2 linked regions of the Ramlibacter pinisoli genome follow. The protein of the gene in region 1 interacts with the protein of each later gene in a pairwise test. Links are inferred from orthologs where the notes say so. Each region holds a gene or a part of one and is shown in the gene's direction. Other genes may lie near its edges. The genes, in order: GON04_RS25545 and recJ.

Region 1 (15,544 bases):
TCGCCACCATCGACGGCAAGATGGTCGAGCTGTCGGCACGCGAGCTCGGGCTGCTGGAGGTGCTGCTGCAGCGCGCCGGCCGCCTGGTCAGCAAGGACCAGCTGGTCGACCGCCTGTGCGAGTGGGGCGAGGAAGTGAGCAACAACGCGATCGAGGTCTACATCCACCGCCTGCGCAAGAAGATCGAGAAGGGCCCGATCCGCATCGCCACCGTCCGCGGGCTGGGCTACTGCCTGGAGAAGATCGCGGGTTGAGCGGCGCCCACCCTCCGTCCGGCCCGGACCGCCCCGACCCGCGCCCACCGCCGACCGCGCGCCGCCGGACCACCCCATGAAAATCTTCCAGCGCGAGCAGCGTTCCCTGTTCGGCGAGATCCTCGACTGGATGCTCACGCCGCTGCTGCTGCTGTGGCCGATCAGCCTGGCGCTCACCTGGCTGGTGGCGCAGAGCATCGCCGGCAAGCCGTTCGACCGCGCGCTCGAATACAACGTGCAGGCGCTGGCGCAGCTGGTCACGGTGCAGAACCAGCGGGTGGTGTTCAACCTGCCGCAGCCGGCGCGCGAGATGCTGCGCGCCGACGATTCCGACCAGGTCTACTACCAGGTGCGTGGCGGCCGCGGCGAGCTGCTCAGCGGCGAGAAGGACTTCCCGGCCCCGCCCGACGACGAGCGGCCGGTGGCCGGCGAGACACGCCTGCGCGACGACGAGATGCGCGGGCTGGACGTGCGCATCGCCTACACCTGGGTGCGGCCCGACCTGCCAGGCGCCGCCCCGGTGCTGGTGCAGGTGGCCGAGACGCGCGAGAAGCGCTCGGTGCTGGCCACCGAGATCATCAAGGGCGTGATGCTGCCGCAGTTCGTCATCCTGCCGCTGGCGGTGCTGCTGGTGTGGCTGGCACTGGTGCGCGGCATCAAGCCGCTGTCGCAGCTGGAGGAGCGCATCCGCGCGCGCAAGCCCGACGACCTGTCCCCGCTGGACGACAAGGCGGTGCCGCTGGAAGTGGCGCCGCTGGTGTCGTCGGTCAACGACCTGCTGACCCGGCTGAAGGACTCGATCGCCACCCAGAAGCGCTTCCTGGCCGATGCCGCCCACCAGCTCAAGACGCCGCTGGCCGGCCTGCGCATGCAGGCCGACCTGGCCCAGCGCGAGGGCGCCAACGCCGAGGAGCTGAAGCAGTCGCTCAAGCAGATCGGCCGCTCCAGCATGCGGGCCACCCACACCGTCAACCAGCTGCTGGCGCTGGCGCGCGCCGAGACCAGCGGCAAGACCCTGCCGCGCCAGCCCTGCGACCTGGCCCTGCTCACGCGCGAGGTGGTGCAGGACCTGCTGCCGCGCGCGCTCGATCGCCGCGTCGACCTCGGCTACGAGGGCGCGCTGCCGGGCGCGCCGGGGGTGGTGGTCACCGGCAACCCGACGCTGCTGAAGGAGCTGATGCGCAACCTGGTCGACAACGCGATCAACTACACCCCGTCCAGCGCCGAGCACCCGGGCGTGGTCACGGCGCGGGTGCTGGCCGACCCGATCGGCCGGATCGCGCTGCTGCAGGTCGAGGACTCCGGCCCCGGCATCCCCGAGGCCGAGCGCGAGCTGGTGTTCCAGCCGTTCTACCGCTCGCTGGACACCACGGTCGACGGCTCCGGCCTGGGCCTGCCGATCGTGCAGGAGATCGCCCAGCAGCACGAGGCGGCGGTGCGCCTGGAGGACGCCCGGCCGGGCCACCTGCCGCCCGGCACCCTGGTGGTGGTGCGCTTCGCCACCGTGGCCCCGGCCGAGGTGCCGCACGCGCTCGCTCAGCCGGCCTGAGTCAGGTCGAGCTGGAGCCGCTCGCGCGCGATGGCGCGCGCCACCGGCGGCAGCTGCGCCACCTTCTGCACATGGGCCCAGGCGGCCGGGAAGCCCTTGGGGTCGATGCCGGCGAAGCCGCCCCAGCGCAGCAGCGTCAGGGCGTAGGCATCGAGCGGGCCGAACTGCGGGCCGCCCAGGAACGGCCGGCCCTGCGCCACCGCGGCCTGGACCAGCGCCTCGATCTCCTGCAGCAGCGGCCGGTACAGCTGCGCGTTGTAGGCCTTGAGCTCGGCCTGCACGTCCGGCTTGTCGCTGTACTTGAACGGCATGAAGACGTGGGTGAACGTCGGGTGCACCGTGTTGTTCATCCAGGCCAGCGTCTCCATCACCCGGGCCCGTGCCAGCGGCTCCTGCGGCAGCAGGCCCAGCTGCGGGAACTTCGCGTCCAGGTAGCCGACGATGGCCAGGATCTGGGTGATGACGGCGTCGCCGTCGACCAGCACCGGCACCTGCCCGTGCGGGTTCAGTGCCCGGTACTCGGGCGCGTTCTGCTCGCCCTTGTGCAGCTTCACCAGCACCGGCTCGAAGGCGGCGCCGCTGGCCTCCAGCAGCGTGTGCGGCACGAACGAGCAGGCGCCGGGCGCGAAGTAGAGCTTGAGGGTCATGGTGTCTCCGGGTCCAGGGTCAGCGGCAGGGCCGCAGGGTGGCGCCGGCCAGCGCCGGCTTCAGGTCGTCCAGCCGGCCGCGCAGGCCGTCGTCGACGGCCGGCAGGGTCAGGCGCTGGCCGCGCAGCTCGGGCCGCTCCTGCACCACCCGGGCGGTGCGCACGCCGCGCGTGGCCAGGCGTTCCAGCTGGGCATCGGCATCGGCCTGGCTGGCGAAGCCGCCCAGCGACAGCCCGGGCTCGAGCGCCGGGTTGGACAGCGGCTCGAAGGCGACGCCGATCTGGCGCAGCTCGCCCTTCTTGCGGCCGACATGGTCGGCGTCGGCGTACTTGCCCATGTAGACGATCCAGCGCCCCGGCTCGGTCACCGGCGCCAGCGACCAGCTGCCGGCGGGCCAGCCGGCCAGCAGCTGGCGCAGCGGCTCGACCGCCTTGTCCTCGAAGGGGCCGGCCTGCAGGCACTCGGGCGGCCGGGGCCCGGCCTCCAGCCGGCGCGCCTCGTCGGCCGGCAGGACGCGCACCGCCTCCGGCCGGATCTGCTGGGCCAACCGGTAGGGCTCCTCCTGCTGCGCCGGCGCCCAGCCCCAGGGCAGCAGCAGGCCCTGCGACCAGGCGTAGTAGACGCCGTTGGCCAGGACGAGCAGCAGGGCGACGAGGCGGAGCATGGGGCGGGGCGGGGATCAGGCCGGGCGGACGCTGACCTCGGCGCTGGTGACCGCCACCGTGCCGCCTGCCGTCTGCACCAGCAGGGCGCCGTCGCCGCGCACGCCGGCGCCGCTGCCGCTGGTGCCGTCCGACAGCTGCAGCGGCCGTCCGGCCAGCAGGTCGAGGGCCTGGAAGCGGGCCTGGAAGGGGGCGAAGCCGCCGGCCTCGAAGGCGGCCAGCGCGCTCGCCAGCGCACCGGCGACCCGCAGCAGGGCGTCCCCGGCCTCGATGCCCGGCAGCAGCTCGCGCAGGCCGGCCGGCGCGGTCGACAGCCCGTCGGCCGCCGGCACGGCCAGGTTGATGCCCACGCCGACGACGGCGTAGCGGCCCTGGGCCGGCGCCGGCGTCGGCGCCGGCGCGGCGGCCGTCTCGACCAGGATGCCGGCCAGCTTGCGCTCGCCCAGCCAGAGGTCGTTGGGCCACTTGAGCCGCAGGTCCGGGTGCAGCGCGCCCGCCAGCGCGACGCCCACCGCCAGCGACAGTCCCGACCAGTCCTGCGGCGCCAGCAGGCGGCCGAACGAGAAGGTCAGCGAGTCGCCCGGCCGGGCCTGCCAGGCGCGCCCGAGCCGGCCGCGGCCGGCGCTCTGGCGCTCGGCCACCAGCAGCACGGGGTCGAGCTGGCCGGCGCGGGCCCGGCGCATCAGCTCGGAGTTGGAGGAATCGATCTCCGGCAGCACCTCGACCGTGAAGCCGGGCAGCTGTGCCACCACCTGCTCCCACACGGCTTCGGACGGCCAGCGCATCGATCCGGCCTCAGCGGCGCCGCTTGGGCGCCAGCAGGGTGCCGCGGCAGCCCTTGGCGCCGCACCAGCAGGGGTACTCGGCCTTGAGCTTCTTGGTGTACCGCTCGTCGATGATCAGGCCGTAGTCGTAGTTGAGTTCCTCGCCGGCCCGGATGTTGCGCAGCGCCTTGATGAAGACGCGCCCCTCGTCCTCATCGGCCTCGCAGTTGGGATCGCAGGAGTGGTTGATCCAGCGCGAGGAGTTGCCCCCGTACAGCGCGTCGATGACCCGGTCCTCGTCGACGTGGAAGTAGAAGGTGTGGTTCGGATCGGCCGGATCGTGCGGGTGGCGCCGCTGGGCCTCGGCCCAGGAGATGATCTCGCCCACGTACTCGATGATGGTCTCGCCCTCGGCAATGTCCTGGAGGGCGAAGACCCCTTTGCCGTGGATGCCCGACTTGCGGGTCTGGATTTTCCGTCCACCATCCTGCCCTGCTTTTGCTGGCATTCGAAAAACTCTGATAAGTTGGTTGTGCACACGTACGCGTGCGCATCCGCGCGCGTGAGAGAGCCGAGATTGTAGGGACATGAGCAAAACACTGGTCATCGCCGAGAAGCCTTCGGTCGCACAGGACATCGTGCGGGCGCTCACGCCCGCGGTCGGCAAGTTCGACAAGCACGACGAGTACTTCGAGAACGAGAAGTACGTCGTCACCAGCGCGGTGGGTCACCTGGTGGAGATCCAGGCGCCGGAGCAGTTCGACGTCAAGCGCGGCAAGTGGAGCTTCGCCCACCTGCCCGTCATCCCGCCGTACTTCGACCTCAAGCCGGTCGACAAGACCAAGACGCGCCTGAACGCGGTGGTCCGGCTGGCCAAGCGCAAGGACGTCACCGAGCTGGTGAACGCCTGCGACGCCGGGCGCGAGGGCGAGCTGATCTTCCGCCTGATCGAGCAGTACGCCTTCGGCAACCTCGACGAGGAGCCGGCGCCGGCGCGCAAGTCGGCCGCCGCCCGCAAGCCGGTGCGCCGCCTGTGGCTGCAGTCGATGACGCCGCAGGCCATCCGCGACGGCTTCGACCAGCTGCGCACCGACCGCCAGATGGAAGGCCTGGCCTCGGCCGCGCGCTCGCGCTCGGAGGCCGACTGGCTGGTGGGCATCAACGGCACCCGCGCCATGACCGCCTTCAACTCGCGCGACGGCGGCTTCTTCCTGACCACCGTCGGCCGGGTGCAGACGCCGACGCTGGCGGTGGTGGTCGAGCGCGAGGAGCAGATCCGCAAGTTCATCAGCCGCGACTACTGGGAGGTGCACGCCACCTTCGGGGCCGAGGCCGGCGAGTACCCGGGCAAGTGGTTCGACACCCGGTGGAAGAAGAACCCCGAGGACGCCGAGCTCAAGGCCGACCGGCTCTGGTCGCTGAAGGAGGCGCAGGCCATCGCCGACGCGGTGCGCGGCCAGTCCGCCAGCGTCACCGAGGAATCCAAGCCGACCACCCAGGCCTCGCCGCTGCTGTTCGACCTCACCTCGCTGCAGCGCGAGGCCAACGGCCGCTTCGGCTTCTCGGCCAAGACCACGCTGGCGCTGGCGCAGTCGCTGTACGAGCGGCACAAGGCGCTGACCTACCCGCGGACCGATTCGCGCGCCCTGCCCGAGGACTACCTGGCCACCGTCAAGCAGACCATGGGCATGCTGGCCTCCAGCGGCATGAAGCACCTGGCGCCGTACGCGCAGCAGGCGCTGGACGACGGCTACGTCAAGCCGACCAAGCGCGTGTTCGACAACGCCAAGGTCAGCGACCACTTCGCCATCATCCCGACCCTGCAGGCGCCCAGCGGGCTGTCCGACGCCGAGCAGCGCCTGTACGACCTGGTGGTGCGCCGCTTCCTGTCGGTGTTCTTCCCGAGCGCCGAGTTCCAGGTCACGACCCGCATCACGCAGGCAGCCGGCCACAGCTTCCGCACCGACGGCAAGGTGCTGGTCAAGCCCGGCTGGCTGGCCATCTGGGGCAAGGAGGCCGAGCAGGAGGGCGACGAGAACGGCAAGACGCTGCTGCCGGTCAAGCCGGGCGAGCTGGTGCGCGCCGACGTGGTCGAGGCCAAGGGACTCAAGACCCGGCCGCCGGCGCGCTATTCGGAAGCCACGCTGCTGGGCGCGATGGAAGGGGCCGGCAAGCTGGTCGAGGACGACGAGCTGCGCGAGGCCATGCAGGAGAAGGGCCTGGGCACGCCGGCCACCCGCGCCTCCATCATCGAAGGCCTGATCGGCGAGAAGTACATGCTGCGCGACGGCCGCGAGCTGATCCCGACCGCCAAGGCGTTCCAGCTCATGACGCTGCTGCGCGGCCTGGGCGTCGAGGAGCTGTCCAAGCCCGAGCTGACCGGCGAATGGGAATACAAGCTGGCCCAGATGGAGCACGGCAAGCTCTCGCGCGACGCCTTCATGCGCGAGATCGCAGAGATGACCGAGCGCATCGTCAAGAAGGCCAAGGAATACGACCGCGACACGGTGCCGGGCGACTACGCGACCTTGGCCACCCCGTGCCCGAACTGCGGCGGCGTGGTCAAGGAGAACTACCGCCGCTACACCTGCACCGGCCGCAGCGGCAGCGGCAGCGACGCCTGCGGCTTCTCGTTCACCAAGATCCCGGCCGGCCGCGCGTTCGAGCTGCACGAGGTCGAGCAGTTCCTGCGCGACAAGCGCATCGGCCCGCTGGAGGGCTTCCGCTCCAAGGCCGGCTGGCCGTTCACCGCCGAGATCACGCTGAAGTTCAGCGAGGAAGAGCGCAACTGGAAGCTGGAATTCGACTTCGGCGACGAGGCCGACCCGGCCGAGACCGGCGAGCTGATCGACTTCTCGGGCCAGGAGTCGCTCGGGCCCTGCCCGAAGTGCGGCGCCCGCGTGTTCGAGTGGGGCAAGAACTACGTCTGCGAGAAGTCGGTGCCGACGCCGGACCAGCCCACGCCCAGCTGCGACTTCAAGTCGGGCCAGATCATCCTGCAGCAGCCGGTCGAGCGCGAGCAGATGCACAAGCTGCTGGCCAGCGGCAAGACCGACCTGCTGGACAAGTTCGTGTCGATGCGCACCCGGCGCCCGTTCAAGGCCTTCCTGGCCTGGGACGCCGAGGCCGGCAAGGTGAACTTCGAGTTCGAGCCGCGCACCAGCAAGTTCCCGCCGCGCAAGGGCGCGCCCGGCAAGACCGCACGCGAGCCGGCGGCGAAGTTCGCGCCGGCCGCCAAGGCGGCCAAGGCCGCGGCCGGCGCGAAGGCGGCGCCGGCCAGGAAGGCACCGGCGGCCAAGAAGGCGGCCGCGCCCAAGGCGCCGCGCAAGACCGGCCCCGGCCTGCGCCCGAGCGCCGAACTGGCGGCGGTGGTGGGCGCCGAGCCGGTGGCGCGCACCGAGGTGATCAAGAAACTGTGGGACTACATCAAGGCCAACGGCCTGCAGGATGCGACCGACAAGCGCGCGATCAACGCCGATGCCAAGCTGCAGGCGGTGTTCGGCAAGCCGCAGGTGACGATGTTCGAGCTCGCCGGCATCGTCGGCAAGCACCTGAGCAGCGACTGAGCGCCGGCCTCAGCGGGTCGGCACGCCGCGCCGCGCCAGGTGCACCTGGTGCAGCGTGATCTTGCGCACCTCGGCCTGGCTGGTCTCGATGTGGGCGCGCAGCAGCAGCGCCGCCTGGTCGCCGCGCTTGCGCTGCACCGCGCGCAGGATCTTGCCGTGCTCCTCGTAGGTGGCTTCCATCCGGGCCGGCTTGGTGAAGTCGAGCCGGCGGATGATGCGGATGCGGTCGGTCACCTCGCGGTGCACGCGCGCCATCTCGCCATTGCCGGCCGCCGCCACCAGGGCGCAGTGAAACTGCTCGTCCCACTGCGCGACTTGCGTGGCGTCGGTGCTGCGCGCGGCCGCCGGCACCAGCCAGACGGCGTTGAGCTGCTCGAGCAGGGCGCGGTCGACCCGCTCGCCGCCGGCGCACAGGCGCTGCACCGCGGCCGTCTCCAGCACCATGCGCAGGTCGTACAGCTGCTCGAACTGCGCGAAGTCGAATGGCAGCACGCGCCAGCCGCTGCGGAACAGCACCTCGACGTAGCCTTCCTGCTGGAGCCGGAACAGGGCCTGGCGCACCGGCGTGCGCGACACCAGCAGGCGCTCGCACAGCTCGTTCTCGGTGAAGCGGTCGCCCGGCACCAGCTTGAACTCGGAGATGTCGTGCTTGAGCTGGTCGTACACCGCGTCGGCGCGCGAGCGGTGCGCAGGCGCCGCCGGCGCGCGCGGCGCACGGGCGGGCGAAGGGGCGGCGGTCTGCACCGGCGGCACTCTAGCAGCGCGCCAGCTCGGCCAGCAGCGCGGCGCTGGGCGCCGTCCAGCCGACGATGGCACCCTGGGCCCGGATCATCTCCAGCGTGGCGGCCTTGAAGGCCGGGAAGTAGCTCTCGGTGCAGTCCTCCAGCAGCAGCGCGTCGTAGCCGCGGTCGTTGGCCTCGCGCATGCTGGTCTGGACGCAGACCTCGGTGGTCACGCCCATGAACAGCAGGTGGCTGATGCCGCGCTCGTGCAGCAGCGCCTGCAGCGGCGTGGCGTAGAACGCGCCCTTGCCGGGCTTGTCGAGCACCACCTCGCCGGCCAGCGGCGCCAGCGCCGGGATGATCTGGTTGCCCGGCTCGCCGGCCACCAGGATGCGGCCCATCGGCCCGGGGTCGCCGATGCGCAGTGTCGGCGCGCCGCGCCCGCGCTTGGCCGGCGGGCAGTCGGACAGGTCGGGCCGGTGGGCCTCGCGCGTGTGCACCACCAGCGCGCCGGCCTGGCGCCAGGCCGCCAGCACCGCCCGGCAGGCCGGGACGATGGCCTCGAGCCGGCGCACGTCGTTGCCCAGCGTCTGGCCGAAGCCGCCCGGCTCGATGAAGTCGCGCTGCATGTCGATGATGACCAGGGCGGCGTGCGCCAGGTCGAAGCGGAACGCGAACGGCTGCGCGCGCGCCAGCGTGATGCTCATGCGGGTGCCTCCTCGGACCGGGGCGCGCCGGCCGGCGCGTGCTGGTGGCCGCCGCCCATGTGCGCGCCCAGCACGTGGCGCTCGGCACCGGCGGCGGCGGTCTCGTGCACGATGCGGCCCTCGCTCATCACCACGATGCGGTCGGCCAGCGCCAGCAGCTCGTCGAGGTCCTCGCTGATCAGCAGCACCGCGCCGCCGTGCGCGCGCACGCCGCGCAGGCGGGCATGGATCTCGGCGACGGCGGCGAAGTCGAGCCCGAACACCGGGTTGGCCGCCACCAGCACCGCGATGTCGCCGGCCAGCTCGCGCGCCAGCACCGCCCGCTGCACGTTGCCGCCCGACAGGCTGGCGATGGGCGCGTCCTCGCCGCGCGTCTTGACGCCGTAGGCGCCGATCCACTCGCGCGCCCGGGCCCGCCAGGCCGGCGGCCGCAGCAGGCCGCGGCGGGCCAGCGGGGGACGGTCGAAGTCGCGCAGCGCCATGTTCTCGGCCACGCTGAGCGCGCCGACGCAGGCGTTGCGCAGCGGCTCCTCGGGCAGGCTGCGCACCCGCAGCCGGTGGTTCTCGGCCCGGCTGGCGCCGTACGGCTGGCCGCCCACCTGCACGCTGCCGCCGGCGCGCGGCCGCTGGCCGACCAGCGCCTCCACCAGCTCGCGCTGGCCGTTGCCGCTGACGCCGGCCACGCCCAGGATCTCGCCGGCGTGCACCGTCAGTTCCAGGCCCTGCACCGCCAGCGTGCCGCGGTCGCCCAGCACCTGCAGGCCCCGCACCACCAGCGCCGGCGCCCCCGCCACGCCGGCGTGGTTGGCGTCGTCACCCGGCAACGCCGCCTTCGCCTCCCCCGCGGCGGCGCCGCTGTCGCCCACCATGGCCTGCGCCAGCCGGGCCGGGGTGGTGGCGGCGACCGCGCCGTGGTGCACCTGGCGGCCGCGGCGCAGCACCGTCACGTCGTCGGCGTAGGCGGTCACCTCGCGGAACTTGTGCGTGATCAGCAGCACCGTGCAGCGGCCGGCGCGGGCGAACTCGCGCACGTGGCCGAGCACCTCGTCGGCCTCCTGCGGGGTCAGCACCGAGGTTGGCTCGTCCAGGATCAGCAGCCGCGGCCGCAGGTACAGCTGCTTGAGCAGCTCCAGCTTCTGCTTCTCGCCCGCCGCCAGCGTGGACGGCGTGGCGTCGAGGTCGAGCCGGAACGGCGTGGTGGCCAGGAAGGCCTGCAGCTGGGCGCGCTGCGCCGTCCAGTCGATCAGCGCCGGCGTGCGGCCGCCGGCCAGCAGCAGGTTCTCGGCCACGGTCATGCCCGGGGCCAGCGTGAAGTGCTGGTAGACCATGCCGATGCCCAGGCTGCGGGCGGCCACCGGGTTGGCGATGTCCTGCTCGCGGCCGTCGACCACGATGCTGCCGGCCTCGGCGCGGTGGAAGCCGGCGATGCACTTGACCAGGGTGCTCTTGCCGGCCCCGTTCTCGCCCAGCAGGGCGTGCACGGTGCCGGGCGCGGCCCGCAGCGACACGCCGTCGAGGGCGGTGAAGGCGCCGAAGCGCTTGGTCAGCGCATAGGTCTCCAGCGCCATGGCGCCCTCTGCCGCCGGCAGCGCGCCGGGCCGCGCGTTCACTGCTGGCCTCCCGACGCCAGCGCCTCGAGCACCGCGCCGGACGGCGCATGGGCGCCGAACACGCCGCCCTGCATGGCGATCATCTTCAGCGCCGCCTCGTGGTTGCCGCGGTCGGTGGCGGCGCTGCAGTCGGACAGCAGCAGGCACTCGAAGCCGCGGTCGTTGGCCTCGCGCATGGTGGTGTGGACGCAGACGTCGGTGGTGATGCCGGCCAGCAGCAGGTTGTCGATGCCGCGGGTGCGCAGGACCAGCTCCAGGTCGGTGGCGCAGAACGCGCCCTTGCCGGGCTTGTCGACCACCACCTCGCCCGGCAGCGGCGCCAGTTCCGGGATGATCTCCCAGCCCGGCTCGCCGCGCACCAGGATGCGGCCGCAGGGGCCGGGGTCGCCGATGCCGATGCCGGCGGTGCCGATCTGCCGGCTGCGCCAGCGCTTGTTGGCCGGCAGGTCGGACAGGTCGGGCCGGTGCCCCTCGCGCGTGTGCAGCACCGGGTAGCCGGCCTCGCGCAGCGCCGCCATCAGGCGCTGCAGCGGCGCGATCGGCGCCCGCGTGAGCGCTATGTCGTAGCCCATGCTGTCGACGTAGCCGCCGCGGCCGCAGAAGTCGGTCTGCATGTCGATCACCAGCAGGGCGGTGTTGGCCGGCCGCAGGTCGCCGTTCCAGGGCCAGGCATAGGGCTGGGCGCGCACGTGGGTGGTCTTCATGGGCTCTCCTTCGGCTGCCTCGCGCAGCCGGTTGCGCCGGGTCCGTGCATGGCCGTCACCGCGCCGACAGTTCGCCCGGGCTGCCCGCCGCCAGCCGTCCGGGGCGGCAACTGGCCACCAGGATGGCCAGCGTGAGCAGGTAGGGCACGACGTTGAACAGGTGGTAGCCCCAGCCGATGCCGACCGACTGCAGCGCCGGGCCGAGCGCACCGGCGCCGCCGAACAGCAGCGCGGCGCCGACGCAGCGCAACGGGCTCCAGCGGGCGAAGATGACCAGGGCCACCGCGATCAGGCCCTGGCCACTGGAGATGCCCTCGTTCCAGCTGCCCGGGTAGAACAGGGTGAGGCAGGCGCCGCCGAGGCCGGCCACCATGCCGCCGGCGGTGGTGGCGCCGATGCGCAGGCCGGCCACCGAGTAGCCGAGCGCGCGGGTGGCGTCGGCCGAGTCGCCGGCCATGCGCACCAGCAGCCCGATGCGGGTGGCGCGCAGCAGCCAGCCCAGCGCCAGCGCCAGCAGCACGCCCAGCGGCAGCAGCGGATTGAGCTGCAGCGCCGCCTGCACCGCCGGCGACGCGCTCCAGCCGCCGAGCGCGAGCGCCGGCAGCTGCGGCGCCTGCGGCTGGATCAGCGGCTTGCCGAGGTCGAACGCCAGCCCGGTGCCCAGCAGCATCAGCGCGATGCCGGTGGCGACGTCGTTCACGCGCGGCAGCGAGCACAGCACGCCGTGCAGCGAGGCCAGCAGGCCGCCGGCCAGCATGCCGGCCGCCACCCCGATCCAGGGCGAGCCGCTGGCGTAGGCGCCGCCGAAGGCCGCCATGGCGGACAGCACCAGCACCCCCTCCAGGCCCAGGTTGATGCGGCCCGACTTCTCGGTCAGGCACTCGCCCAGGCTGACGAACAGGAAGGGGGCGCCGACCCGCAGCGCGCCGCCGAGCACCGCCACCACCAGCGTGAGCAGCTGGTCGGCGGTCATGGCGTGGTCTCCGGGGCGGAGCGGGCCGGCAGCTGCTGCTGCGGCGGCGGCACGATGCCGAACAGCCAGGCGAAGAAGCGCCGCCAGTCGGTGTCGCGCACCGCCTCGCTGGCCAGGATCAGGACGAAGGCCATGCCCTGCAGCACCAGCACCGACGCATCGGGCAGGCCCAGGCGGCGCTGCAGCAGGCTGCCGGCGGCGCCGAAGCCGCCGAACAGGATGGCCACCGGGACGATGGCCAGCGGGTGCTGGCGGGCCATGAAGGCGACCAGGATGCCGGCGTAGCCGTAGCCGGCGATCAGCGAGGCGTTGGCCGCCGTGTGCACCGCCGCCACCTCGACCGCGCCGGCCAGACCGGCGGCGGCGCCGCCCAGGGCGCAGGCCAGCAGGATCAGCCGTGTGGCCGGCAGCCCGACCAGCTGGGCCGCGCGCAGGTTGCCGCCCACGACCCGCACCGAGAAGCCCGACGGCGTCCAGCGCAGCCAGAGCGCCGCGGCGACGCAGGCCGCCACCCCCAGCGCCAGCCCCCAGTGCACGTCGGAGCCGGCGATGCCGCCGATGCGCAGGCCCTCGGCCAGTGCCGGCGTCGACGGCTTATTCAGGCTGGCGGGGTCGCGCAGCGGACCCTCGACCAGGTGCTTGAACAGGCCGATCGCCACGTAGGCCAGCAGCAGGCTGCTGATGGTCTCGTTGATGCCGCGCCACTGGCGCAGCCAGCCGGCCAGCGCGACCCAGGCGGCACCGGCGGCGGCGCCGGCCAGGCAGACCAGCACGGTGCCGGCCAGGCCGGCCCCGGCGAGCGCCGGCGCCAGCCCGGCGCAGGCCAGCCCGCCGAGCACCAGTGCGCCCTCGCCGCCGATCACCACCAGGCCGGCGCGGGCCGGCAGCGCCACGCACAGCGCGGTGAGCATCAGCGGCGCGGCGCGCTGCAGCGTGTTCTGCCAGGCGAAGCCGCTGCCGAAGGCGCCCTTGAACAGGGTGGCCCAGACCTCCACCGGACTGGCGCCCTGGCCGGCGACGAACACGCCGAACAGCAGCAGGGCCGCGCCGACGGCGGCGACCGGGAGCAGCAGGTTGCGCAGCATGGCGGGCGCTCCGGGGGTGGCGGCGTCAGAGCGAACCGACCACGCCTTCCACCAGGTAGTTCATCTTCTCCAGCTCGAGGTCGGTCTGCACCAGCGACTTGCCGGGCGGGATGACGACCGCGCCCTTGTTGTCCTTCAGGCCGCCCTGGAAGATGTCGAACTTGCCGGCCAGCATCTGCGCCTTGATGCCGTCGGCCTGCTTCTTCGCCGCCTCGCTGACGGCCGGGCCGTAGGCCGACATCTTCACGAAGCCGTCCTTCAGGCCGCCGCGCACGAAGTTCGGGTGCGGCTTGCCGCCCCGCGCCGCCTCGATGAACCTGGTGTAGGCGGTGAGCCAGTTCCACTCGGCCCCGGTCAGGTAGGCCTGCGGCGCCAGCCTGGCCTGGCTGGCGTGGTAGCCGCAGACCATCTTGCCGCGCCTGGCGGCGGTCTCGACGATGACCTTGGGGCCGTCGACGTGCATGGTGAACACGTCCACGCCCTGGTCGGCCAGGCTGTTGGTGGCCTCGGCCTCCTTGACCGGCATCGACCAGTCGCCGGTGAAGATCACCTGGGTGGTGAGGGTCGGCTTGACCGCGCGCGCGCCCATGGTGAAGGCGTTGATGTTGCGCAGCACCTGCGGGATCGGCTTGGCGGCCACGAAGCCGAGCTTGCCGGTCTTGCTCATGTGGCCGGCGATCACGCCGTTGAGGTACTGGCACTCGTCGATGTAGCCGAAGTAGCTGGCCGTGTTCGTCGGGTGCTTGCCCTCGGTCCACATGCCGCCGCAGTGGGCGAAGCGCACCTGCGGGTTCTTCGCCGCCACCGCCAGCATGTGCGGGTCGAAGTAGCCGAACGAGGTCGGGAACAGCAGCGACGCGCCGTCCTGCGCGACCATCCCGGCCATGGTCTTCTGCACCGCGGCGGTCTCGGGCACGTTCTCCTCCTCGACCACCTTCACGCCGGCCATCTTCTTCAGCGCCGCGGCCGCCTCGGCCTGGGCCTGGTTGTAGCCGTAGTCGTCGCGCGGGCCGACGTAGATGACGCCGACGGTGATCGGCTTCTGGGCGAAGGCGGCCGGCGCGAGGCCGGCGGCGCCCAGGGCGGCGAGTGACTTGAGCGTGCCGCGGCGGGTGGAAGCGAAGGTCATGGCAACTCCAACGTGGGTGGACTGGGAGAGGTCGTGGATCGGGGCGCCGTCACTGCTCGGCCCGCGCCCCCGTGGCCTTGGCGATCGCGCCCCAGCGCTCCCAGTCCGCCCGCACCATGGCGGCGAAGGGACGCGCGGGCAGGATGCGGATCTCGGCGCCGCGCTGCCACATCTGGCCGCGCAGGCGGGTGTCGGCGCCGGCGGCCGCGACATCGGCCTCGGCCTTGCGCACGATGGCCTCGGGCGTGCCCCTGGGAAAGAACAGCCCGTACCACTGGTCGGCGGCGAAGCCCGGGTAGCCCAGGCTGGCGACGGTCGGCACGCCCGGCAGCCGGGTGGTCGGCTGGGCGCCGGTCACGGCCAGCACGCGCAGCCTGCCGCCCTCGATCAGCGGGAGCGACGAGACGATGATGTCCATCATCAGCTGGATGCGGCCGGAGATCAGGTCCGGCAGGGCCTGGGCGCTGCCGCGGTACGGCACGTGCTGCATCCGGAGCCCGGCCTGGCTCAGGAACCACTCGGTCGCCAGGTGCGGCAGCGAGCCGCTGCCGTTGGACGCATAGCCCAGCGCGCCGGGATGGGCCCTGGCGTGCGCCACCAGGTCGGCGAAGGTGCGCAACGGCGACTCGGCGGGCACCACCAGCACCAGCGGCGAGGTGGCGAAGCCCGCCACCGGCACCAGGTCCTGCAGCGGGTCGTAGCCGAGCTTCGGATAGATGTGCGGCGCGATCGTCACCCCGGCCGGGATGCCCATCACCAGGGTCGCGCCGTCCGGCGTGCTGCGCGCACCCGCCTCGGTGCCGATGGTGGAGCCGGCACCGGCCCGGTTCTCGAACACCACCGGCTGGCCCCAGCGTTCGGCCAGGGCGCCGCCGATGGCACGGGCGGCGTAGTCGGTGGCGCCGCCGGCCGGGAACGGGATGACCAGCCGCACCGGCCGCGCCGGCCAGCCGGCCTGCGCGGAGGCCAGGCGCGGCGCGGCGACGGTGGCCGCGGCCGCCGCGAGCAGCAGCCGGCGCCGGAAGGCGGTGGATGTCGCCATGCTCAGGCCTGCAGCAGGCTGACGTGGGCGGCCACGACGCGCCAGCCCTCGGGCATGCGCACCCAGGTCTGGCTCTGGCGGCCGGTCCGGGCGCTGCCGGCGCGGCGGAACTCGATGTTGGCCGTGGCGA
Region 2 (15,055 bases), on another replicon or contig:
CGACCTGGCGGACCTGCGCGAGTACCAGCACCACGACGACGTCCGCCACATCGACTGGAACGTCACCGCGCGCCAGAACGTGCCGCACGTGCGGGTGTTCACGGAAGACCGCGAGATGGCGGCCTGGTTCCTGCTGGATCTCAGCCCCTCGGTCGACTTCGGCTCCGGCGAGCAGCGCAAGCGCAACGTGTCGGCCGAGTTCGTGGCGGTGCTGGCGCGCATGCTCACCCGGCACGGCAACCGCGTCGGCGCCATGCTGTACGGCAGCGGGGTCGACACCGTCATCCCCACCCGCGGCGGCCGCCGCCACGTGCTGCACGTGCTGCACGCCATCCAGCACCGGCCGCTCAGCGTCGCGGCGGGCCAGACCAACCTGCGCGTGCTGCTCGATTCGGCCGCCAGCCTCATCCGGCGCCGCTCCACCCTGTTCGTCGTTTCCGACTTCATCAGCGAACCGGGCTGGGAGCGCTCGCTCGGCCTGCTGGCCCAGCGGCACGAGGTGGTGGCGGTGCGGGTGCTCGATCCGCTCGAGCTGCAGCTGCCCGACCTCGGCCTGCTCACGCTGCGCGACGCCGAGACTGGCGAGCAGGTGCTGGTCGATACGCACGACCCGGGCTTTCGCAAGCGCTTCGCCCGCATCGCCGCCGAGCGCGAGGCCGAGCTGCGCCAGGGCCTGGCGCAGGCCGGCGTCGACACGCTCGAGCTGTCCACCGACGCCGACCTGGTCGAGGCCATGGTCCGCTTCACCGAGATGCGCAAGCGCCGCTCCCGCCTGTCGTCGGGCAGCCTGCCGGCACACCTGCAACACGCCGCCTAAGGACATCCTTCCATGCAATTCCTCTGGCCCGAGTTCCTGTGGACGCTGCTTGCCGTGCCGCTGCTGGTGCTGCTCTACGCCTGGCTGCTGCGCCGCAAGAAGAAGCTGGCGGTGCGCTACGCCTCGCTGTCCATCGTCAAGGAGGCGATGGGCGCCGGCCAGAGCGTGCGCAGGCACATCCCGCCGGCTCTGTTCCTGCTGGCCGTGGCCGCCATGCTGGTGGCGGCGGCACGGCCGACGGCGGTGGTCACCCTGCCCTCGCAGCAGCAGACCATCATCCTGGCGATGGACGTCTCGGGCAGCATGCGCGCGACCGACGTCCTGCCCAGCCGCCTGGAGGCCGCGCAGACGGCGGCCAAGTCGTTCCTGAAGGAGCTGCCGCGGCACGTGAAGGTGGGCATCGTGGCGTTCGCCGGCTCGGCCCAGGTGGCCCAGCTGCCCACCCTCAGCCGGGAAGACCTGGTCACCGCGATCGACCGCTTCCAGCTGCAGCGCGCCACCGCCACCGGCAACGCCATCGTCATCTCGCTGGCCACCATCTTCCCCGACCAGGGCATCGAGCTGGCGGCCCTGCAGGGCGGCCGCGACCGCGCGCGCGGCTTCTCCATCGACGACCAGAAGAAGGAGAAGAAGGAGTGGACACCCGTCGCGCCGGGCTCGTACACCTCGGCCGCGATCATCATGCTCACCGACGGCCAGCGCACCACCGGCGTCGATCCGCTGGAGGCGGCCAAGATGGCGGCCGACCGCGGCGTGCGCGTCTACACGGTGGGCATCGGCACGGTGGATGGCGAGACCATCGGCTTCGAGGGCTGGTCGATGCGCGTGCGCCTGGACGAGGAGACGCTCAAGGCGGTGGCCACCAAGACCAATGCCGAGTACTTCTACGCCGGCACCGCGCAGGACCTGAAGAAGGTCTACGACGCGCTCAGCTCCAAGCTAACGGTCGAGAAGAAGGAAACCGAGATCTCCGGCCTGCTGGCGCTGGCTGCCGCCGGGCTGTCGGTGCTGGCCGCGGCCCTGTCGCTGCTCTGGTTCAACCGGATTCTTTGACGCAACGCGTCAAAGAACCGGTTGCTCCGGCTTCAGGAACCCCCTCACCCCAGCCCTCTCCCCCGAGGGGGAGAGGGAGCGGTCAGCCCTCGCATGCATTGGCAACCCAGGCGCTCTGTCGTCAGGCGCAGCTGCACCCGCCTCTAACGCGTTCGCGTCAAAAAACCGGTTGCTCCGATTTCGGGATCCCCCGCACTCCAGCCCTCTCCTCCGAGCGGAAGAGGGAGCGGACCAGCCCCCGCATGCAGTGCTAACCCAGGCGCCCTGACGTGAGCCGCAGTTGGCGCCCGCAACGGGCGGCCAGTTGCTCGTCGTGGGTCACCAGCACGAACGCCGTGCCCTGGTCGCGCGCGAGCTGCAGCACCAGCTCGAACACCGTGTCGGCCGTGGTGCGGTCGAGGTTGCCGGTGGGCTCGTCGGCCAGCACGCACGCCGGCCTGGTCACCAGCGCCCGCGCGATGGCCACCCGCTGACGCTCACCGCCGGACAGCTCGGCCGGCCGGTGGGCGAGGCGGTGGCCCAGCCCCACCGATTCGAGGGCCGCGCGGGCCACCTGCTCGTACTCTTCGCGCGCAAGGCGCCGGATGCGCAGCGGCATGGCGACGTTGTCCAGCGCGCTGAACTCCGGCAGCAGGTGGTGGAACTGGTAGACGAAGCCCAGGTGCTTGTTGCGCAGCGCGCCCTGCGTGGCCGGATCGAGCGACGCCAGCAGCTGGCCGGCCAGGCGGACTTCGCCGCCGGTGGGCGCATCCAGCCCGCCCAGCAGGTGCAGCAGGGTGCTCTTGCCGGAGCCCGAGGCGCCGACGATGGCCAGCGTCTCGCCCGGATGCACGTCGAGGTCGATGCCCCGCAGCACCTCGACGTCCAGGCCACCCTCGGAAAAGCGCTTGGCCAGGCCGCGCGCCTGCAGCATCGGGGCGTCGTCACTCATAGCGCAGGGCCTCGGCCGGGTTGACGCGGCTGGCGCGCCAGCTCGGGTAGAGGGTGGCGGCGAACGCCAGCACCAGCGAGATGACGGCGACCGGCAGGATGTCGCCGCGCTGGGGGTCGCTGGGCATGCGGCTGATCAGGTAGATGTCGCGCGGCAGGAAGCTGGCGTGGAACAGCCGCTCGAGCGCCGGCACGATGACGTCGATGTTGAAGGCGATCCCCAGCCCGAGCAGCAGGCCGGCCAGCGTGCCGATGACCCCGACCGCGGCGCCCTGCACGACGAAGATGCCCATGATGCTGCGCGGGCTGGCGCCCAGCGTGCGCAGGATGGCGATGTCGGCGCGCTTGTCGGTCACCGTCATCACCAGCGTGCTCACCAGGTTGAAGGCGGCCACGGCCACGATCAGCGTCAGGATGATGAACATCATGCGTTTCTCGAGCTGCACGGCCGCGAACCAGGTGCGGTTCTGGCGCGTCCAGTCGCGCACCGACACCGGCCCGGTGAGGCTGGTGGCGAGCTCGGCCGCGACGTCGCGCGCGCGGTTCAGGTCCTTGAGCTTGAGCCGCACGCCAGTCGGCCCCTCGAGCCGGAAGAGACGGGCGGCGTCGTCCAGGTGCACCAGCACCAGCCCGCTGTCGTATTCGTAGTGGCCCGAGTCGAAGGTGCCCACCACCGTCATCTGCTTCAGGCGCGGCACGATGCCGGCCGGGGTGACTTGGCCGCCCGGCGCGACCAGGGTGACCGGATCGCCGGCGCGCACGCCCAGGTTGCGCGCCAGCTCCGCGCCCAGCACCACGCCGAACCCACCCGGCACCAGCCTGGCCAGGGTGCCGGCCTGCACCGCCTGGCCGAGGTCGGTGACCTGCGGCTCCAGCAGCGGATCGATGCCGCGCACCAGGGCGCCGCGCATGTCCTCGCCGCGCGCCACCAGCGCCTGCGCGGCGATGAAGGGGGCGGCACCCACCACCTCGGGATTCGCGCGCGCCTCGCGCACCGTGCGTTCCAGGTCGGGCAGCACGCCGCCACCGGGGCCGTACACCTCGACGTGCGACACCACCGCCAGCATGCGGTCGCGCACCTCCTTCTGGAACCCGTTCATCACCGACAACACGATGATGAGCGCGGCCACGCCCAGCGCGATGCCGAGCATGGACACACCGGAGATGAAGGAGATGAAGCCGTCGCGGCGGGTGGCGCGTCCGGCCCGGGTGTAACGCCAGCCCAGCGCGAGCTCGTAGGGAACACGCATGGGACGATTGTCGCGGTTCGCCCGCTTTTGTTCTGGGCGGCATTGTGGCATCCACGACAATCCCGGCCATGTCGGACGGTGCCCACTTGTTGATTCCCTTCGCCGCGTGCGACGGCGAGGGCTGCCGGCAGGCACTGGCCACGCTGTCGCTGCCGCGCATCGGGCACCTGCTCGCGCAGCTGGCGCCGGCCGAGACCGAGGACACCGGCGAGCAGGCGCTGTCCATGCCGCACGAGCGCGCGCTGGCGCGCGAATGCGGGCTGGCCGGCGACGACGGCCGCCTGCCGTGGGCGGCCTGGGACCTGCGCCAGGCCGGCACCGACCCCGGCCCGGCGGCCTGGGCCTGGATCACGCCCTGCCACTGGCGCCTGGGCACGGGCCACGCCGCCATGCACCACCCGCAGGAGCTGGCCCTGGAGGCCGCCGAATCGCAGGCCCTGCTGGCCGCCATGCAGCCCTATTTCGAGCAGGACGGCCTGTCGCTCGCCTACGCCGCGCCCACGCGCTGGCTGGCCTCGGGCCCGCTGTTCGGGCAGCTGGCCCTGGCCTCGCTGGACCGCGTGGTAGGTCGCGTTCTCGACCCCTGGATGCCGAACGGCGACGCCGCCCGGCCACTGCGCCGGCTGCAGCAGGAGATGCAGATGCTGCTGTACACGCACCCCGTCAACGAGGCCCGCGTGCAGGCCGGCCGGCTGCCGGTCAATTCGTTCTGGGCCAGCGGCGCCGGCGCCCTGCCCACCGCGCCACCCCCGGTGCGTCCGGCCGGACTGCAGGTCGCCACCGAGCTGCACGAAGCCGCGCTGCTGCAGGACTGGGACACCTGGACGACGAACTGGCAGCAACTCGATGCCAGCGCCGGCGAGCAGCTGCAGCGCGCGCTGGACGCCGGCCGGCCGGTGGCGCTCACCCTGTGCGGCGAGCGCCGCGCGCGCACCTGGCGCAGCGGTCGCACCGGCCTGGGCCGGCGGCTGGCCCGCCTCTGGTCGCGCCCGCGCCCGGCCGACTTCCTGAAGGACCTATGAAGATCATTCCCCGCGACGTTCCGCCGCGTGCCGCCTGGGCGCTCGAGCAGGCCGGCATCCATCCCCTGCTGGCCCGCCTGTATGCCGCCCGCGGCGTCTGCGCCAAGGACGAGCTCGACGACGGCCTGGCGCGCCTGCTGGCGCCGGCCACGCTGCGCGGCGCGGCCGCCGCCGCCGTGCTGCTCGCCGACGCCATGGCCGCCGGCCGGCGGCTGTGCATCGTGGCCGACTACGACTGCGACGGCGCCACCGCCTGCGCGGTCGGCCTGCGCGGGCTGCGCCTGCTGGGCGCGACGAACGTCGACTACCTGGTGCCCGACCGCGTGGTCGACGGCTACGGGCTGACCCCCTCGATCGCGCAGCGCGTCAAGGCCAGCGGCGCCGACGTGCTGGTCACGGTCGACAACGGCATCGCCAGCGTCGACGGCGTGGCGGCCGCCAATGCGCTGGGGCTGCAGGTGATCGTCACTGACCACCACCTGCCCGGCCCGCAGCTGCCCGACGCCGCCGTCATCGTCAATCCCAACCAGCCGGACTGCGGCTTCGAGAGCAAGTCCATCGCCGGTGTCGGCGTGATGTTCTACGTGCTGCTGGCGTTGCGCGCCGAACTGCGGCAGCGCGGCGTGTTCAGCGCCGACACCCAGCCCAAGCTCGACGCCCTGCTGCCGCTGGTGGCGCTGGGCACGGTGGCCGACGTGGTCAAGCTCGACGCCAACAACCGCCGCCTGGTGGCCCAGGGCCTCAAGCGCATCCGGGCCGGCGCCCTGCCCTGCGGGCTGGCCGCCCTGTTCGCCGCCGCCGGCCGCAAGGCCGACGTCGCCACCACCTTCGACTTCGGCTTCGCCCTCGGGCCTCGCATCAACGCCGCCGGCCGGCTGGCCGACATGCGCCTGGGCATCGAGTGCCTGCTCACCGACGATGCGGCCCGCGCCGCCGAACTGGCCACCACGCTGGACGGCATCAACCGCGAGCGCAAGGACATCGAGGGCGAGATGCGCGAGGCCGCGCTGGAGATCGCCGAATCCCTGTTCGAGGATGGCGAGGAGGCGCCGCCGGCGCTGGTCGTGTTCGATCCCGACTTCCACGAGGGCGTGGTGGGCATCGTGGCCTCGCGCCTGAAGGACCGCTTCCACCGGCCCACCTTCGTGTTCGCGGCAAGCCAGGCGCCCGGCAAGGAACACGAGCTGAAAGGTTCGGGCCGCTCGATCCCGGGCTTCCACCTGCGCGATGCGCTCGACCTGGTGGCCAAGCGCCACCCCGGCGTGCTGCAGCGGTTCGGCGGCCACGCCATGGCCGCCGGCTGCACCATCGGCGAGGAGCACCTCGACACCTTCGAGCAGGCCATGGCGCAGGTGGCGCAGGAGTGGCTGGATGCCGCCACGCTGCTGCGCCGGCTGCACACCGACGGTCCACTCGCACCCGAGTACCGGCGGCCGGAACTGGTCGACCGCCTGCACGAGCAGGTCTGGGGGCAGGGCTTCGCCCCGCCCGTGTTCAGCGAGGAAGTGGAGGTGGTGTCGCAGCGGCTGGTGGGCGAGAAGCACCTGGCGCTGAAGCTGCGCCACCAGGGCCAGGCGGTCGACGGCATGTGGTTCGGCCACACCGAGCCGCTGCCGGCGCGCGCACGCATCGCCTACCGGCTGGATGCCGACGAGTGGCAGGGCGTGCGGCGGGTGCGCTTCCTGATCGAGGGCGTCGAGGGCTAGTCAGGCCGGTGCGCGGCAGGCCGGTTCGTCGAAGTAGGCGAACAGGCGCAGCGCCACCTGCCGCAGCGCCGGGTCCGACAGGGTCTGGGCCCGGGCCAGCTGCCACATCGCGTATTCGCGATCGCCCAGCATCATGGCCGCGCTCACGCAGCGTGCGTGACCGGCCATCAGCAGCGTGAAGGTTCCCAGCAGCTCGGTGGGGCAGTAGTGCGTGGTCACGAGCGGCAGGTCGAAGTCGTCGGAGGAATCCAGCGATGCGCCGGCATCGGCGGTCACCGCTTCGGCATGGTGGGCGAATGTCATGGTGCACTCCCTGGACGACTACTGGTCCTGTGCACTCACGATAGGTGCTGCTACGTGCCTCCACCGTCGGTGGCCGGTCCCTGCCCCTGTCGGACGCTAGCTCAACACGGGCGTCGCCGAAGTGGTGCCCATCGTCAGCGCGCGGCGATGGTCGACTCCGATTCGGCCTGCGCCGTGGTCGGCGGGTGCGCCTGCGGCCGGCAGCCCGGCACCCGGCTGGCGTGCTGGCATTCCACGCTCATCGGCTGGACACCGGCGGCGGCGCGACGCTCCTCGGCCCGGCGCACCTGCTGCGTGCACAACAGGAAGAACGCGAGCAACTGGGTGACGATCAGGGCGGCGAGCACCAGCCAGACGGCGCGGTCGCGCACGAGGCCGGTACTGGGGTCGAGCACACGGGACAACACGGTGATCTCCTAGGGGGTTCTCCCCATGCTAGGAGCCCGGCCACGGCAAACGCTGCCCGCCGCCCGCGACTGCCCGTAGGACAGAATCCAGCCAGCCATGCCCGCCCTGCTCGACGCTGCCGCCACCGCCGACCGCCTGCCGTTCAGCCTGCTTGCCGATGAGATCGAGCGGCTGTTGGGCGACGCGACGGTCCAGGTGCCGGCCCGCCTGGTCCAGCCCCTGCCCGGCGGTGGCAGCCTGTTCGTCATGCCGGCGCTCGACGGCCGGCTGGCGATCACCAAGCTCATCACCTTCACGCCGGCCAATGCCGGCACGGCGCGCCCGGCCATCCAGGGCGACGTGGTCGTCTTCGACGCCGCCACCGGTGTGCGGCAGCTGGTGCTGGACGGGCCGACGGTGACGGCGCGGCGCACGGCGGCGGTGTCGCTGCTGGCGGCGCGGCGCCTGGCGCCGCAGCCCGCGGGGCCGCTGCTGGTCGTGGGCGCCGGGGCACAGGCCCAGGCCCATGTCGAAGCGTTCACCGCCGGACTCGGCGTGCGGGAGCTGCGAATCGTCTCGCGCACCCGCGCCAGCGCGCAGGCGCTGGCCGGCCGCGCGCGCGGCCTGGGGCTGCGCGTCGAGGTCGTCGACGATGCCGACGCGGCGCTGGCGACCTGCCCGCTCGTGGTCACCGCCACGCCGGCCAGCCAGGTGGTGCTGAACGGGCCCTGCCGGCCCGATGCCTTCATCGCCGCCGTCGGCGCCTTCACGCCCCGCATGGTCGAGCTGGCCCCGGCGCTGTGCCGGGCACTGGCCGCGCAGGGCACGGTCGTGCTCGACACGCCGGATGCCGTGCACGAGGCGGGGGACCTGCTGCAGGCCGGGCTCGACCCGGCCGGCTTTCCGACCCTGCGGGACATCGTGCTCGGCCACGCGACGCGGCCCGGCCCGGTGCTGTTCAAGAGTTGCGGCTGGGCCGGCTGGGACCTGGCCGCCGCGCGCTGCGCCTTGCGAGAGGAACCATGACCGCCCTGATCCGCCCCTTCCTTGCCCTGCTGGCCGCCCTGCTGCCGCTGGCCGTGCTCGCCGACGAGGTGCGCGTGGCCGCGGCCGGCGCCGCCAAGCAGGCCATCGAGACGCTGGCCCCGGCCTTCGAGCGCGCCAGCGGGCACCGCGTGCTGGCCAGCTACGACACCGTGGGCGCGCAACGCGACCGGGTCGCGCGCGGCGAGCCGGTCGACGTGGCGGTGCTCAGCGACGCCGCGCTCGCGCAGCTGCGCGAGGCCGGCAAGCTGGCCGCGCTGGCGCCACAGGCGATCGGCCGTGTCCAGGTCGGCATCGCCGTCCCGCGCAGCGCGCCGCTGCCCGACCTGTCGAGCGCACAGGCGCTGCGCGAGGCCCTGCTGGCCGCGCCGTCGATCGCCTACGCCGACCCGGCCCGCGGCGCCACCGCCGGCACCCATTTCGCCAAGGTGCTCGACGCGCTGGAACTGCGCGAGCCGCTGCGCGGCCGGCTCACGGTGCTGCCGTTCGGCGTCGACGTGGTGGAGGCGGTGGGCCAGGGCCGCTATGCGCTGGGCATCAGCCAGTCGAGCGAGATCGTGCAGCACCCGGGCGTGCGCTACGCGGGGCCCCTGCCGCCGCCGCACGGGCAGGGCACCGGCTATGCGGCCGCGGCAGTGGCCGACACGCCGGCGGTGCGCCAGTGGCTGGCCTTCATCGCCAGCCCGGCCGGCATCGAGGCGTTCCGCGCCAGCGGCTTCGGGCGCTGAGGCGCGCTCAGGCCTTGGGCAGCGTGACGCCGCGCTGGCCCTGGTACTTGCCGCCGCGGTCCTTGTAGCTGGTCTCGCAGGTCTCGTCGCTCTCGAAGAACAGCACCTGCGCGCAGCCCTCGCCGGCGTAGATCTTGGCCGGCAGCGGCGTGGTGTTGGAGAACTCCAGCGTCACGTAGCCTTCCCACTCGGGCTCGAACGGCGTGACGTTGACGATGATCCCGCAGCGCGCGTAGGTGCTCTTGCCCAGGCAGATGGTCAGCACGTTGCGCGGGATGCGGAAGTACTCCAGCGTGCGCGCGAGGGCGAAGCTGTTGGGCGGGATTATGCAGACGTCGTCGTGGAAGTCGACGAAGCTCTTCTCGTCGAAGTTCTTCGGGTCGACCACGGTGCTGTGGATGTTGGTGAAGACCTTGAACTCGGGCGCGCAGCGGATGTCGTAGCCGTAGCTCGAGGTGCCGTAGCTGATGACGCGCTGGCCGTTCACCTGGCGGATCTGCCCGGGCTCGAACGGCTCGATGAGGCCGTGCTGCTCGGCCATCCGCCGGATCCACTTGTCGCTCTTGATCGTCATGTCGCCCGCTCCTGGGCTCGATTGTAGGTGGGGCCGCCGGGCTCACCGGGCCAGGTGGACCCGCTCGACCACGCGGTCGTCGCCCAGCACGATGAGCGAGAACAGCAGTTCGTCGAGGTCGCGCGCATGCGCCGTCTTGCGCGCCAGCAGCGGGGTGGCATGCGGGTCCAGCACCAGGAAGTCGGCCTCGCAGCCCGGCTGCAGGTTGCCGATCACGCCCTCCAGCCCGAGGGCCTGGGCGGCGCCCGCCGTGTGCTGCCACCACAGGTGCTGCGGCGACAGGCTCACGCCCGGCTTGGTCTGCCCTTCGCGGCCGACGTAGTAGGCGGCCAGCATGGTGTGGAACGGGCTGAAGCTGGTGCCGCCGCCGACGTCGCTGGCCAGCCCGTAGCGAAAGCCCACCCGGCGCGCACCGGCGTAGTCGAAGAAGCCGCTGCCCAGGAACAGGTTGCTGGTCGGGCTGACCGCCGCCGCGGCGCCGGTGCTGCGCATCAGGAGCCGGTCGTCGTCGTCGAAATGGATGCAGTGGGCGTAGATCGCGCGCTCGCGCATCAGGCCGAAGCCGTCGTAGACCGCCAGGTAGCTGCGCGCATCGGGGAACAGCTCGCGCGCCCAGCGGATCTCGTCGCGGTTCTCGGCCACGTGCGACTGGATCCAGACATCGGGGTAGCGCGCGGCGAGGTCACCGGCGCCGCGCAGCTGCGCGTCGGTGCAGCTCGGCGCGAAGCGCGGCGTGATGGCATAGCCCAGCCTGTCCCGGCCGTGCCAGCGCCGGATCAGGTCCTCGGTGTCGCGCAGGGACTGCTCGGTCTCGTCGCGCACCCCGTCGGGCGAGTGCCGGTCCTGCAGCACCTTGCCGGCGATGAGGCGCATGCCCCGCTGCTGCGCCTGCGCCATCAGGGCGTCGACCGACGCCGGGTGCGAGGTGGCGAAGGTCAGCGGCGTGGTCACGCCGTGGCGCAGCAGCTCGTCGAGGAAGACGGTGGCGACGCCGTGTGCGTAGGCCGGATCGGAAAAGCGCGCCTCGTGCGGGAAGGTGTACTTCTCCAGCCAGGGCAGCAGGCCCTCGGCCGGCGAGCCGATGACGTCCGTCTGCGGGAAGTGCACGTGCAGGTCGATGAACCCCGGCGCCAGGATGCGGTGCGGCAGGTGCTCCACCGGCACGCCCGGGTAGCTGGCGGCCAGCGCCTGCCAGGCCCCGGCCGCGCGCACCACCGGCCGCCCGTCTGCACCGGGGCCGACCAGCAGGAAGCCGTCGGCGTCGTAGAGGGCCGAGCCGTCCTCGGCGAATCGCAGCAGGGCGGCGCGGAAGGCTTGCATGCCGCCTATTGTCCGACCTTGCCCAGCACGCCCGCCACCAGGAAGTCCATGGCGAGGATCTGCGGGTCGGTCAGGGCGGCGCCGCGCGCCACGACGGTGCGGCCGGTGTTGTCGGCCAGGGGACCGGCGAACGGCTGCAGCCGGCCGGCGGCGATGTCGCGCTGGCGCGCCAGCACCTCGTCCTGCACCGCCCTGGGGACCTTGGGGCCGAAGTGCTCGACACGCACCATGCCCTCGCGGATGCCGCCCCAGACGTTGCCCGGCTTCCAGGTGCCGTCCAGGACCTCGCGCGCGCGGCGCGTGTAGTAGTCGCCCCAGTGGTGCGTCACGGCCAGCACCTGGGCGTCGGGCGCGGCAAAGCGCATGTCCGAGTGGTAGGCGATGGCCAGCCGGCCGCGCTCCTGGACGGCCGCCATCACGGCGGTGGAGGCGGTGTGGAAGGCGAGCACGTCGGCGCCCTGGTTCATCAGGGTCATGGCCGCGTCGCGCTCGCGCGCCGGGTCGAACCAGGCGTTCAGCCACACCACACGCACCTGCGCCTGCGGGTCGACCGAGCGCATGCCCAGCGTGAAGGCGTTGATGCCCTGCAGCACCTCGGGGATCGGGAAGCCGGCCACGTAGCCGGCCGTGTGCGACGCCGACAGCCGCCCGGCCGCGACACCGGCCAGGTAGCGGCCCTCGTAGTAGCGGGCGTTGGCCACCGCGACGTTGGGCGCCGTCTTGTACCCGGTGATGGACTCGAACCTGACCTGGGGGAAGTCGCGCGCGACCTTGAGCGTCGGCTCCATGTAGCCGAAGCTGGGCGTGAAGATCAGCTGGTGCCCCTGCTGGGCCAGGTCACGGATCACGCGTTCGGCGTCCGGGCCCTCCGGCACGTTCTCGACCGACCGGGTGGCCACGCGCGGGCCCAGTGCCGCCTGCAGGGCCTGGCGGCCCTCCTCGTGCTGGCGCACCCAGCCGGCCTGGGTCAGCGGCGCGACGTGGACGAAGGCCACCTTCAGCGCCGGCGGCTGCTGGGGCGAGGCGGGCAGGCACAGGAAGGCGGCCGCGAGCGCGGCAGCGAGGTTTTTGAACATGGTTGTCCTCGACATGGCCCCGCGGAAATGAAAAAGCCGCTGCGGGGCACAGCGGCTGTCGAATTGTACGGCGGGGGCGGCGCTAGGACGGCCCGAAGCGGTGCCGGCCGATCTCGAGCAGGCCGTCGAAGATGAGCGAGTCGACCAGCTCGAACGCGATCGACATGTGGGGCGCCATCTTCCAGCCGGCGCCGCCGGTCATGATGCAGGCCGGCTCGGCCCCGCAGTGCGCGCGCACGTGCTGCACCATGCGCTCGATCGCGCCGGCGATGGCGTAGGTGCCGCCGCTGGTGAGCGCGTCGCTGGTGTTGGTGGGGAAGGCGCGCACCTCGCCGGTGGGCACGTGCAGGCCGGCCGTGCCGGACTCGAGCGCGCGCAGCATGATGCCGTGCCCCGGCAGGATGAAGCCGCCGAGGAAGCGCCCCTCCTCGTCGACCGCCTCCACCGTGACCGCGGTGCCCACCATCACGACCACCATCGGCCGCGCCGGGCCGTGCGCCAGCGCGTGCTGGCGCGCCCCCACCATCGCGACCCAGCGGTCGGCGCCGAGGCGGGCCGGGTGGTCGTAGCCGTTGGTCAGCCCGGCCTCGGCCGCGCTGGCGTGCACCCATTGCGCCGGCAGGTCCCAGAGCTCTTCCAGCTGCGCCTCGACGCGGCGCCGCACGGCGTCGGCGGCGACCGAGCAGCCGAGCATGCGGTCGGGGGCCGGCAGCCGCGCCCAGGCGCCTTCCGACAGCGCATCGATCTGCTCCAGGAATTCGGCCCCGTGGGCCAGGATGGCGGCGCCCGGGTGCGGTGCGTCGTACAGCGCCCACTTCAGGCGGGTGTTGCCGATGTCGATGGCGAGCAGGGACACGCGCAGGGCCTTCGCGGGTTCAGGCGACCGCATCGAGCTGCACGCGCATCGCGTCCAGCGCGTCCAGGAGCGCGGCCTCGTGCGAGCGCAGCTGCTCGCAGTCGGCCAGGACGGCGGCCAGCCGGCGCTGCAGCTGCTCGTGCGCCTCGCGCGCGGCGTCGAGCCGGCCGGCGGCCCGGCCCTCGGCAGCAGCAGCCGCCAGCGCCGACAGCCGCGAGCGCCAGCCCGTCACCTCCGACGCCACCGCCTGCAGGGTGCTGCGGGTGAGCTCGGAGCGCCGCTCGGCCGTTGCCAGGGCCTGCTGGCGCGCCTGCTGCGAGGCCGCGGCGGCGGCGCGCAGCGCCTTCAGCCGGCTGACCAGCAGCTCGCAGCGGGCCGCATCCTCGTCGACCTGGCGGCGGGCGTTCGCATCCAGCGCGCCGGGATCGCCGCGCTGCTGCAGCTGGCTGCGCATGGTCTGCAGCCAGCGCGCCCCCTGGTCGATGAGCCGGTCGAGCGCCTGGTACTCGACCTCGACCTCGACCAGCGCCCGGTCGGCGGTGACGGCATGCGGCTGCTGTGCCTTCTGCGCCGCCCCCACGCCCGCGCCCACGGACCGGGCGGCGCCCTCGGCAGCGTCGACGCCGGCGGCGAACACGGCGCCGGCGCTGCGGTTCTTGCCAGTGAGGCCGGCCCACCAGCCGCGCGGCTCGAGCAGGCCGAAATCGACCTGCGGCAGCGCCTGGGCGAGCTCCTCCAGGGGCGGGCGGACGCTGGCTGCGCTGGACGCACGGGCCTCGCGCTCGAGCGCGGCGCGCAGTTCGGCCAGCCGGCGCACGTGCTGGTGGCCGACGTCGGCCGCCATCTGGTCGAGGAAGGCCGACGGCGAGACCGGCGCCCGGGCGGCGGACACCTGGGCCAGCTTGGCCGGCGTCATCAGGGAAGCGGTCTGGTCGTCGGGGTCCATGGCGGCAGACGGTCGAAAGGCCCCAAATGTACCGCCGAGCCCGGGACTGCGGCTACATGACGCCCAGCCAGCAGGCGCGTTGGATGGCCGCCAGCTTGCTGTCGACCTTGAGCTTGCCCATCGCGTTGGCCAGGTGGAAGTTCACGGTGCGCTCGGCGCACTGCAGGCGGCCGGCGCTCTCGCGCGCGGTCAGGCCCTGGAAGGCCAGCACCAGGCATTCGCGCTCGCGCGGGCTCAGGGTCGAGCGGGCGGTGGCGAGCGCGCGCCGCACCAGCGGCCACACGCTCATCGTCGACCACACCAGCGCCGCCGCCTCGGCCCGGCCGGCCAGCTCGCGCGGGGAGAACAGGAAGCACTCGAAGGCGCGGTCGGCCGGCAAGGGGAACTCGACCCGCACCAGCCCGTGGAAGCCGTGCGCGACCCACTGGGAGCGCCAGTCGCCCGGCACCGGCTCGGGGCGCGCGATCGACTGCCAGGCCACCAGCGGCGCATCGGTGTCGCGCCAGCCGCTGCCGTAGTCGCTGCTGGCGGCCAGCGCACGGGCGGCAACGCCCAGACCGGGCGGGTGGACGGCCACCACGTCGCGCTCGTCGCGCGCGCCGAACGGGTTGGGGCCGAGGATGACGACGGCGAGCACGGCCTGCTCGTGCAGCGCGCGCAGCCAGTCGCTCAGCACCGTGTCGAGGTCGGCGCTGTCAAAGTTAGCAGGAATCACCGAGGGGGATGGCAGGGACTTCAAACGGGCTGAGACAATAGCAGCATCGTGTCTCGATTGTTTCCGGCACACCCCTTCCGCCACGCAAGCAGTACGCCAGGCGGCCAAAAACCCACACACACCCGGCCCGTCGCGGGCCTCCGATTGCACGCCGCATGAGCTTTCCGCTCTTTCACCGTCCCGGCACCGTCGTCTTCCTCGACGACGACCCCGACTACCTGGAGATGCTGGCCCTGGTGCTGCCGCGCCAATGGCACGTGCGGCTGTTCGCGCGTCCCACCGACTGCATCGCCAAGCTGCGCGAGGAGCCGCCGTTCTGGGAGGCCGA

The links.
Region 2: the proteins of GON04_RS25545 (region 1) and recJ interact in binary tests that used the Escherichia coli proteins (3 or more experiments, as listed by UniProt). The link is inferred for Ramlibacter pinisoli from one-to-one orthologs.

Annotation. Positions count from the first base shown.
Region 1 is NZ_WSEL01000011.1:70,589-86,132, reverse strand. Bases 4,154-7,642 are described here. They hold GON04_RS25545 (DNA topoisomerase III), read left to right. Parts: upstream 4,154-4,463; coding sequence 4,464-7,442; downstream 7,443-7,642. Other genes in these bases: GON04_RS25540 (FCD domain-containing protein), read right to left, coding at 7,452-7,642; GON04_RS25550 (SET domain-containing protein), read right to left, coding at 4,154-4,384. Outside these bases: GON04_RS25575 (response regulator), read left to right, coding at 1-254; GON04_RS25570 (sensor histidine kinase), read left to right, coding at 331-1,803; GON04_RS25565 (glutathione S-transferase family protein), read right to left, coding at 1,791-2,450; GON04_RS25560 (SPOR domain-containing protein), read right to left, coding at 2,470-3,114; GON04_RS25555 (biotin--[acetyl-CoA-carboxylase] ligase), read right to left, coding at 3,130-3,897; more of GON04_RS25550, read right to left, coding at 3,908-4,153; more of GON04_RS25540, read right to left, coding at 7,643-8,186; GON04_RS25535 (cysteine hydrolase family protein), read right to left, coding at 8,197-8,871; GON04_RS25530 (ABC transporter ATP-binding protein), read right to left, coding at 8,868-10,439; biuH (biuret amidohydrolase), read right to left, coding at 10,478-11,185; GON04_RS25520 (ABC transporter permease), read right to left, coding at 11,241-12,158; GON04_RS25515 (ABC transporter permease), read right to left, coding at 12,155-13,243; GON04_RS25510 (BMP family ABC transporter substrate-binding protein), read right to left, coding at 13,269-14,372; GON04_RS25505 (Bug family tripartite tricarboxylate transporter substrate binding protein), read right to left, coding at 14,422-15,414; oxalurate catabolism protein HpxZ, read right to left, coding at 15,417-15,544.
Region 2 is NZ_WSEL01000009.1:1,934,633-1,949,687, forward strand. What follows is about bases 4,424-7,423. They hold recJ (single-stranded-DNA-specific exonuclease RecJ), read left to right. Parts: upstream 4,424-5,068; coding sequence 5,069-6,778; downstream 6,779-7,423. Other genes in these bases: GON04_RS23625 (phosphoglycerate mutase), read left to right, coding at 4,424-5,072; GON04_RS23635 (hypothetical protein), read right to left, coding at 6,779-7,081; GON04_RS23640 (hypothetical protein), read right to left, coding at 7,216-7,423. Also shown: GON04_RS23605 (DUF58 domain-containing protein), read left to right, coding at 1-817; GON04_RS23610 (VWA domain-containing protein), read left to right, coding at 830-1,870; lipoprotein-releasing ABC transporter ATP-binding protein LolD, read right to left, coding at 2,121-2,801; GON04_RS23620 (lipoprotein-releasing ABC transporter permease subunit), read right to left, coding at 2,794-4,050; more of GON04_RS23625, read left to right, coding at 4,119-4,423; more of GON04_RS23640, read right to left, coding at 7,424-7,488; GON04_RS23645 (delta(1)-pyrroline-2-carboxylate reductase family protein), read left to right, coding at 7,586-8,494; GON04_RS23650 (substrate-binding domain-containing protein), read left to right, coding at 8,491-9,240; dcd (dCTP deaminase), read right to left, coding at 9,248-9,814; guaD (guanine deaminase), read right to left, coding at 9,857-11,134; GON04_RS23665 (BMP family ABC transporter substrate-binding protein), read right to left, coding at 11,140-12,210; GON04_RS23670 (type III pantothenate kinase), read right to left, coding at 12,293-13,066; GON04_RS23675 (hypothetical protein), read right to left, coding at 13,086-14,012; GON04_RS23680 (helix-turn-helix transcriptional regulator), read right to left, coding at 14,065-14,727; GON04_RS23685 (response regulator), read left to right, coding at 14,883-15,055. UniProt on the Escherichia coli protein: Single-stranded-DNA-specific exonuclease.